3 regions of the Rummeliibacillus sp. NPDC094406 genome follow, and region 2 is predicted to be linked to each of the others. Evidence: riboswitches for the same ligand, from Rfam matches in the RefSeq annotation. Region 2 holds a riboswitch; each other region holds the start of a gene.
What was found. A riboswitch is a leader RNA that binds a small molecule or an ion and turns the genes downstream of it on or off. The one in region 2 is predicted to bind thiamine pyrophosphate.

Region 1 (3,281 bases), on a different contig from region 2:
TCAGATAAATGCTGAAAAATATTATTACTAAACATTTGCAGCCAATTTCTGATACCGTCTTCTCCAATAAGTGGGGTTGGACGTTCATATAATGTCATCATCTTTACTTGAAAACCTGCATGTTGTAATAATTCACTATATTCCTCTGCGGTTGGAAAGTACCAAGGAAAATAATCTTCAATATACGTATAACCTAATTCATCCATGCTTTGTTTTATCGCATTCACGATTGAAGAAATATTTCCTTTGCCACCCATCTCAGCAACAAAACGACCATTTGTTTTTAAAGCATTGTAAACATTTTGGACAACCATTTCAGGTTGTTTGATCCAATGTAATGAGGCGTTGGAGAAAACTGCATCAAATTGATGATGTGTATCTATTTGTGTAGCATCTCGTACAGAAAATTGTATTTGTGGATATTTTGTTTGTGCTTGATAAATCATTGTTTCCGATGCATCTATGCCATGCACAATAGCTCCTTGATTTGTGATTTCATTTGCTAAATCTCCTGTACCACAGCCTAAATCTAAGACTGTTTCCTCTTTTTGTGGTGCTAGTAATTCGACTAAACTCCCGCCAAATTTTGAAACGAAATCATGCTTTTTATCATATAAAACTGCATTCCATTCTCTCATTTGATCATCTCCTTTAGATGAGGATAACAGAGAATTTGATAGTAGAGATATGACTGATAAAGGGTGTATTAATTCCAAAGTGGAATATAGAATTAAATTGTTTAATTCAAATTCAGTCTAATTACTTAAGGTATGCTCGATTACCCCCTTGTTATAATTATGGTAGTAATTAGTAATTTGAGAATGAAAATAAGGGGATGAAGGAATGGAAAGTAATTGGCCAAATGAAATGAAAGTAGCGCAAATTCGAGTGGCACGCCCTACGGATCAACTCGACAAAGTTGTAGATTTCTATTGTAAAGGATTAGGATTGAAAACGATTGGCTCATTTGAAGGGCATAGGGGATATAAAGGAATAATGATTGGGCTTCCCGGTTTTGACTATCATTTGGAATTTACTCAACATATAGATGGTAGTCCTTGTCCAGCTCCAACAAAGGATAACCTACTCGTCTTCTATATCCCTGATCGTAAAATAATTGAAGATATCAAAAATAGATTGAAGAATATGGGATATGATATAGTTTCACCAGAGAACGGATACTGGGAAGAATCAGGCGTTACAATTGAAGATCCAGATGGTTGGAGAATTGTCTTAATGAACACCCCTGGCATTGGTGACTAATAAAGGATAAATTTATCCTTGAGCAGCTGAGTAAGAAATGCTACGATAATAGCAACTTAAATATTTGCGGGGGGACGCTTATGCGTTGAGAAGGTAGAACCTGACCCTTAGAACCTGACAGTTAACACTGACGTAGGGAGCAAAGTACATAGCATAATAATGCATGATTTTTGTACAGTAGCTCTCCGATTTGGAGAGCTTTTTTGTTACCAACCAAATATTTTTGTGCGGGGGGACACTTTTGTGTTGAGAAGGTTAAAACCTGACCCTTAGAACCTGACAGTTAATACTGACGTAGGGAGCAATATTCACTATGAAGTCTCTATGTTTAGCATGGAGACTTTTTTTGCGTCTACGTCCACTACAAGGAGGACTTAGGATGACATTTTGTGAAGAGGTAAGAAAAGAGACAGATTTTTATTGGGAAGGTAGTTTTGAACATCCATTTGTAAAGGGATTAGTTGGAGGAACTCTGCCAATTGAGAAATTCAAATTTTATATGATGCAGGATGCTTATTATTTAAAGCATTATACAAAAGTGTTAGCGATAGCTGCATCAAAGGCAATTACGAATGAGGATATTGCTTATTTTTTAGAAACAGCTCGTCATATTAATGAAGCTGAGCTGGAATTGCATCGGACAGTTTTCCATGAGCTTGGTGTAACTGATCAAGAATTAGAAACATTTGAACCTGCACCGGCCGCGTACAATTACGTTAGTCATATGTACAATACAGCTCATAATGGTGATGTTGCTGAAGCATTTGCAGCCATGTTCCCATGCCCTTGGTTGTATCAAGAAATTGGAGAAAAATACAAAGACGCTAAACCAGGTGTCAAACTTTATGAAGAATGGATTACGATGTACAGTGATCCGGATTATAAAGAAAAAATTGAATTGCAAAAGTCGATGATGAATCGTTTTGCAAAAGAACAACCTGAAAAAGTATCTTTATTGAAATCTCATTTCAAGAAAAGTTGCTATTATGAATGGAAGTTTTGGGAAATGCCTTGGACTTTAGAAGATTGGAAAGGTGAAGTGGTCAATTATGAGTATATCTAAAATTCGAATGACAAGTCCTCTTGTCCATTGTATTACGAATTATGTTGTAGCGAACTTTACAGCTAACGGGCTTCTTGCAATTGGTGCTTCACCTGTAATGGCAGATGAAGCATCTGAGGTCGAAGAAATGGTATCCAATGCCTCTACCTTATTACTTAATATTGGAACCATTAACAGTCGAACTAAGGAAGCAATGATTCTTGCAGGTCGTAAAGCAAACGAGAAAGAAATACCCGTTGTCCTTGACCCTGTTGGTGTAGGCGCTACAGCATTTCGTAAACAAACGGTTCAAGAATTACTGGAAGCGGTGAAATTTGACTTAATCCGTTGTAATGCCGGGGAACTAGCAAGTATTGCAGGTGTTAAATGGCAAGTAAAAGGTGTAGACAGTGGAGAAGGAGAAATCGATGTTGAACAAGTAGCGAAACAAGTAGCACGTCAATATCATTGTCTAGTCATTGTAACGGGCCCTTCAGATATCTTAACAAATGGCGAGCAAACTTATACCATTGGAGGAGGCAATGAAATAATGACGCAGGTGACAGGAACAGGCTGCTTACTTAGTGCAGTTTGTAGTGCGGCATTAGCTGTAGAAGGCAATCCTTTAACTGTTCTTCATGATGTTTTACAAGATTATAAAGCTGTTGCAGAGCGTGCAGCTATTGCAGGTCCACTAGGCTCTTTCCAAGTGGAAGTATTAAATGCATTACACGATATCTCTAGAGGTGAACAATAATGGACATTGTGATGACAATAGCGGGCTCTGATAGTGGTGGAGGGGCAGGAATCCAAGCTGATTTAAAAACATTTCAAGAGTTAGGTGTTTTCGGTACATCCGCTATTACTGCACTAACTGCACAAAATACTTTAGGGGTAGAAGGGATCTTCCCTGCAACAGCTGAATTTGTACAACAACAAATTGAAGTAGTAATGCAAGATTTACCTGTAAAAGCTG
Region 2 (3,281 bases):
TCATTCATATGCCATTAACAAACGTTAACGATACTGCACAAAACGCAACAGAACTGCCTATGTCTGAAGAATCAGCAGGACATTATGTTGGTTACTGGACTGTACCGGATGGAACTGTAGCAGATGGAGCAGTCATCGAAGTAAAAGCAGTCGATAGCTTCCAAAATGAAACACTCCAAAAGGCTGCAGGTAAACTTTATATTAATCTTCCAAAATAATAAAAGAAGCCTCTGATCTTAACGATCAGAGGCTTTTTTATCTCAATTCTAAATGAGGCAAAATTCAATCCAACTATGGAAGATCACCTATATTACTAAAAATTCCATGAAACTAGGTAAACTGCCTATCACACCTAACTATCTCCCATTTCAATTTATGCATACACTACTATGAAAGGGTGGATAGATTATGAATGAATTTGAACATTTGCTGGAAAGCATATTGCCACCATCAGCCACTATTTTGAAATTGCAAAATGCAAACAACAGACCAGCCATTTTATTGGCAGATATAGATGGAGATCGGTTAAAGGAATTAATTGTTGCCTATAAATATCAAGGTGAAAATTATCTTATACTATTAAAAAAATCGTATAATATTTGGTATCCAATGGCAGAAATAAAAGGTAAAGGATATGCAATTACGGATTTAATGGCTGTTCCACTAACTCCTCTAGGTGTAAATTCATTAGTCATTGGCTGGCAAGTAGAAAGTATCTGGTCACAACTGGTTTTATTACAATGGAAAATGTATAACTTCGTTAATTTACTTACAAATTACGTATATTATAGTAAGTTGTTTGTGGAAGATATGCCTGGAAAATACGGGAAAGATGGACAGTTTGAATTAGCGATTTGGACTCATGATATTGGAGATGCCTATATGGTTGATGTTTATCGGTATCAGGGATCAGGACTTACGATAGCAGAAGATGTTTATCCTTATTATTTCAAAAAGGTTGCTTCTTATAACAAAAAAATATTGCAGAAATACGATATCTCGTATTATTGGTACTATTTAGCCGAAGCTCTCCTAAATTCAGAAGAATATAATCATGCACTTACTTCAATTGATAAGGCATTAACTTTTACAAATCCATATCCATCAAAAGATAAAATGTTAGAATTAAGGAATGAAATATTAAGCAAACTGAGGCAAAACTAAAATTTTATATATTAGTTATAAAACTCCTACCGTCTCACCCTTTTCCTCGGAAACACAACGAAATTCTTATCTAAACTTAGATAATCTATTCATTAATTTCTCCAAATGGAAGATTTAAAATATGTAATATGCGAATACAATTCAATAAAGCGCAAATAAAATGTGCGAATGAGCGAGTAAATCGTAACAGAGCGTGAATATTTCTTGAAAACGTGAGTAAACCTAAAACCTGAAGAGTGACACCAATACCTTTAGCAGACCTCTTCTAATATAAAACACTTAATATTATGCCATTCCCCAATTTCCGAAAATTTTTGTTATAATGAATGTGAAAAGTTCATATGTATGAAGAATGTAGGGGGGCTGGTGATGCCAGCTGAGAATGTATCCGATAGATACTGACCCTTAGAACCTGAACTGGTTAACACCAGCGGAGGGAACATCAGCTAAAGATAATAATAGGGTTATCAAATGACTATCTTTTAGAATGTATGTTAACGTCCGGAATGGTTCCGGACGTTTTTTCTTTTTCTCTTTTCTTTACATAGAACTTGTTAAAATAACAGAGATTGGAGCAAATAAGATGAAAAAGTTATATGTGTTCCTGTTAGTGGCGATACTCGCTTTAGCAGGATGTCAGTCAAAGGATAAGAAGGAAAATGCAGCAGGCTCGAAGAAAGAGCTAAAAAAAGTAACAGTTGTCTTAGATTGGACACCTAATACGAACCACACTGGATTATATGTTGCAAAAGAAAAAGGATACTTTAAAGAACAGGGTTTAGATGTAGACATTATTCAACCAGGCGAGACAGGAGCAGACCAACTCGTTGCATCTGGCAAGGCTGATTTTGGAGTTAGCTATCAAGAAGGAATTACACAAGCACGAGTACAAGGGGTTCCTCTTGTATCCATCGCAGCGATTATTCAGCACAATACATCTGGTTTCGCATCACCAATCGCGAAGAACATTAAATCGCCAAAAGACTTTGAAGGAAAAACTTACGGTGGATGGGGTTCACCAGTGGAAAAAGCCGTAATCGATTCATTGATGAAAACCGAAAATGCAGACGTGAAGAAGGTTGATATCATCAATGCAGGAGATGCAGACTACTTTACAATGGTCAAAAAAGATGTAGACTTTGCGTGGATTTACTATGGATGGACAGGTATAGAAGCTGAACTTCGCGGAGAAAAATTGAACATGATGTATTTAACAGATTACAGTAAAAAATTGGATTATTACACTCCAGTATTAGCGACTAATGAAAAAATGATTCAAAATGATCCGGAAACAGTGAAAGCTTTTGTTAAAGCGGCTTCTCAAGGTTATCAATATGCCATTAAAAATCCAGATAAAGCGGCAGATATCTTAATCAAAGCAGCACCAGATTTAGACAAAAAACTTGTGAAGAAAAGTCAAGAGTGGCTTGCTGATAAATATCAAGATGATGCTAAACAATGGGGAGAGCAAAAACTTGAAGTTTGGGAAAACTATGCAAATTGGATGAGTGACAATAAATTATTAGAAGGCAAATTCGATGCTAAAAAAGCATTCACAAATGAATTTTTACCACAGTAGGAGGAAATGAAAATGGCTAATTCTTTAATCAGTGTTCAAATTATACCAAAAACAGAAAAATATGAAGATGTGATTCCTTTTGTAGATGCTGCGATTAAAGTGATCGATGAATCAGGGATAAAATATGAAGTGCATCCTCTTGAAACAACGATGGAAGGCGAAATGTCAGAGTTGATGAATATCATTACTAAGATGAATGAAAAAATGGTTGAACTAGGATGTGTCAATGTCATTACACAAGTGAAAATTCTTTACCAACCATCGGGTATTACAATGGATACCTTAACGGAGAAATACCGATAAATGAAATGGTTACGAAACAATGGAGGGGCGATTGTTCTCCTCCTCTTTCTTTTAGGTCTATGGGAAATTATTGTACGAATCACTGACACACCTGCATGGCTTTTACCAGCACCATCACAAATTTTTTCAGAAGGATTTAAGGTGATTCCTAGCTTTTCGGTTGATATTTTGGCAACAACAAAATTGTCTCTATTAGGGCTGATTATTGGGAGTGCAGTAGGTTTCGCAATAGCAG
Region 3 (3,281 bases), on a different contig from region 2:
AGAGAACAACTTGAAGAAAAAGGCATCAACACATCCATTACACACGAAGACTTCATGGTCGGCAGCGGCGAAATGGACATAGATGGTATCTTACCAGATGGAACAGTAGAACCAATCTTCCGTAAAGGTAGTTGGGCATTTTAAACAACAATCTAAAACTCCGCTCACAATGAAATGAGCGGAGTTTTTATTCTTTAAAGGTTATTTGAATGAAAGTAGAAGAATCTTACCAACTAATTATGATAATAACGCTGAGAGGTGCTAAAGAAACTCTAAGTGGTACTGAAAAACTAAAAAATCGCCTCAAGGATCACAACCCCAGGGCGATTCATCATCAAATTATTTCTTTATAGGAGTCTTCTTCTTTTTAGCATCAATTGCTTTAATGATGATTGGATAAACAATTGGAGCTAACTTAATAGCTGCTTTTACAACTTTTCGTACTTGCATATAGTAGCACTCCATTCCAGAAACTTTTCTATTTCAGACTATACCCATAAAATTGTACTCTTAAGCTCTAAGTACTTTAATTCCTTGAATAATATTCCAGATAAAAACTACAAGTGATATTATTACTTCTACAATCACAAAAACAAACCATAAGATTACTAAGAATGTACCGTTACCAGATGATTCATTCATAATGTTCATTTCATAGCTGAAAGGGCTTGCCGCTATGGTAGCAATAAATATAATTACTCCAAAAATAGTAGGAATAATTAGCAGTAGATGAGAGATAAATGCACGTTTTGCATGCCTTTTTACATCTTGATCTGTAGATACAAAATAGACGATTAATGGTAATATAAATCCGGCAAAAAATATACTAAAATAACAAAGGGCTGACAGTATGCGATTATTATCCAATAATGACACCTCCATTTATTATACATACGCATAATAATGGGCAAAAGATTCGAGTTATACTTCATTTATTTTAGCGTTTTAAATCAATATTTAAACATTAATCATAGTAAAATTTTTAAAATCAATCCCTTAAAGTACTTCTTTCCATCTTTAATGTGTCGAATATAAAAATGCAATATCTTTTTACAGATAAACTGATTATCTAATTTTTTGGGCAACTAACATTGAAATACAATATTTAGTTAAGTAAAATAAATGTGTTCAATAAAATTTAATGATGTATCGACCACAAGGGGAGCCGTAATGGACGGCTGAGAGTGAACCCGAAGTTCTAACCCTTTGAACCTGTGAGTTAATACTTGCGTAGGAATGTGGATAGAAACCGACTTATTTCGATGTCAGGGCTATCCTGATGTCGTTTTTTTATGGTGAAATCTCTAATGGAAAGTTTCCTAGAATAGGCTTTGGGGCTTATGTGATCTACATCGGGACTAAGGAGGATTTGAAAATTGAACAACAAAAGATTATTAATGATGGTTGAGATTGCTATTTTTGCAGCAATCGGTCTAGTTTTAGACCAAGTATCCTTTAAACTATGGCCACAAGGTGGTTCCATTAGCCTTGTAATGGTGCCAATTGTGTTGATGGCATTTCGTTGGGGTACAATAGCAGGTCTTATAACAGGACTTCTAGTGGGAGGATTACAAGCAATAATGGGGGGCTATATTTTAACACCTCTACAAGGTTTTATTGATTATTTCTTTGCCTTTACTGCAGTTGGTTTAGCAGGAGTGATGAGAAATAGAATAATCAATGCAAGCAAAAAGGAAAGCAAAAAGCAAATGGTAGCATATATTGCAATTGGAACATTTATCGGGGGAATGTTACGTTATATTGCACATACTGTATCAGGTATCATCTTTTTTGCAGAGTATGCTGGCAAACAAAATGTCTATTGGTATTCCATTATCTATAACGGTTCATATATGATTCCAGCAATTATTTTAACGATTATTGTTGCAGCACTTCTATTTACATCTGCACCTCGATTATTAGAACAAAAACGATAGAACTACAAGTCTAGCCACCAAAATATGGGGGCTAGACTTTTTCATAAAACTTTTTTAAGAATAAATTCTGAGTCACAAAGTCATAAGTATATTATTAAATCTCTAATTAATATGGTAATCGTAAACATTTTCAAAAAGTATAATATGATAGCAATAGAGTCCGTAAGCAAAGGTTTTATAAGAACGGCTTAACGTAAAATTGTGGTATAGTTAAGTGTAGATATTTAATTAGAAGGGATCGTTAGAAATGATTGCAAAAACGCAAGCAGAAATAGATGCTTTATTGAAAGCTGGTCGTGCAATGGCTGAAATTCGAGATGCAATGAAAGCCGCAACAAAACCAGGTGTAACTACTAAAGAATTAGATGACCTAGCTGGTCGCCTATTTGAAGAAAAAGGTGCTGTATCAGGGCCTAAAGCAGAATATGATTTTCCAGGATACACTTGTATCAGTGTAAATGAACAAGTTGCACATGGTATTCCAAATCTTCATAAACTAAAAGCAGGTGACTTGATTAACATTGATGTATCAGGTCATGTTGACGGTTATTATGCAGATACGGGTATTTCATTTATCGTAGGAGAAGTTGATTTACCGGAAGTTCAAAAAATCTGTGACGTCGCTCAAAGTGCATTTGACCGTGCGATGACAAAAGTAAAAGCAGGTTCTCGTCTAAACCAAATCGGTAAAGCTGTAGAACGTGAAGCACATGATCATGGCTTAGCGGTGATTATGAACTTAACTGGACATGGTGTTGGCCGTTCACTACATGAAGAACCACAATACGTATTAAATTATTTCGATGCCTGGGAACGTACAATTCTTAAAGAAGGAATGGTTTTAGCAGTAGAACCATTTATCTCACAAAAAGCAGAACACATTGTAGAAGCAGGTGATGGCTGGACTTTTATCACTCCAGATAAATCACTTGTAGCACAACTTGAACATACAATCATTGTAACTAATGGTGAACCAATTATTACAACAAAAATTGATTAAAAAACACCCTGCTAATTAGCAGGGTGCGGGAAGCTCTCTGAACGTAATTATTCAGAGGGCTTTTGTTTTTTTATAAAAATAATACCGACCACTAATACACCACTCAAGAAAAGAGCTGCAGTCGTAACAAGCAATTCTTCAAAGCCATTTTTAAATGCAATTCCAATATAAGCCCAAATATAAACGATAGGGAATAGTATATCATCATAATGGAATCGTAAATGCAATGCAATCGCTGTTCCACATGTAAGCATAATAACGGCCCATAGTGGATCACTAAGCCCTAAGACGTTCCAATGATTATGAGTAAATAGAAAGGCAATATTCATAAAGGTTACAATACT

Region 1: another riboswitch for thiamine pyrophosphate. It lies ahead of tenA (thiaminase II); the one in region 2 lies ahead of ACIQ4I_RS14080 (ABC transporter substrate-binding protein).
Region 3: another riboswitch for thiamine pyrophosphate. It lies ahead of thiT (energy-coupled thiamine transporter ThiT); the one in region 2 lies ahead of ACIQ4I_RS14080 (ABC transporter substrate-binding protein).

The regions. Positions count from the first base shown of each region.
Region 1 covers NZ_JBIWGZ010000007.1:48,622-51,902, forward strand. The annotation lists gene ACIQ4I_RS16815 (class I SAM-dependent methyltransferase) at 1-638, opposite strand, end outside; gene ACIQ4I_RS16820 (VOC family protein) at 844-1,263, shown strand; TPP riboswitch at 1,322-1,419, shown strand; TPP riboswitch at 1,483-1,581, shown strand; gene tenA (thiaminase II) at 1,643-2,326, shown strand; gene thiM (hydroxyethylthiazole kinase) at 2,313-3,062, shown strand; gene thiD (bifunctional hydroxymethylpyrimidine kinase/phosphomethylpyrimidine kinase) at 3,062-3,281, shown strand, end outside.
Region 2 covers NZ_JBIWGZ010000005.1:57,117-60,397, reverse strand. The annotation lists gene ACIQ4I_RS14090 (S8 family serine peptidase) at 1-218, shown strand, start outside; gene ACIQ4I_RS14085 (hypothetical protein) at 409-1,164, shown strand; TPP riboswitch at 1,511-1,620, shown strand; gene ACIQ4I_RS14080 (ABC transporter substrate-binding protein) at 1,748-2,743, shown strand; gene ACIQ4I_RS14075 (thiamine-binding protein) at 2,756-3,046, shown strand; gene ACIQ4I_RS14070 (ABC transporter permease) at 3,047-3,281, shown strand, end outside.
Region 3 covers NZ_JBIWGZ010000008.1:38,895-42,175, reverse strand. The annotation lists gene ACIQ4I_RS17860 (aminopeptidase) at 1-144, shown strand, start outside; gene ACIQ4I_RS17855 (magnetosome magnetite crystal formation protein family) at 511-867, opposite strand; TPP riboswitch at 1,149-1,254, shown strand; gene thiT (energy-coupled thiamine transporter ThiT) at 1,377-1,937, shown strand; gene map (type I methionyl aminopeptidase) at 2,185-2,937, shown strand; gene ACIQ4I_RS17840 (tryptophan-rich sensory protein) at 2,985-3,281, opposite strand, start outside.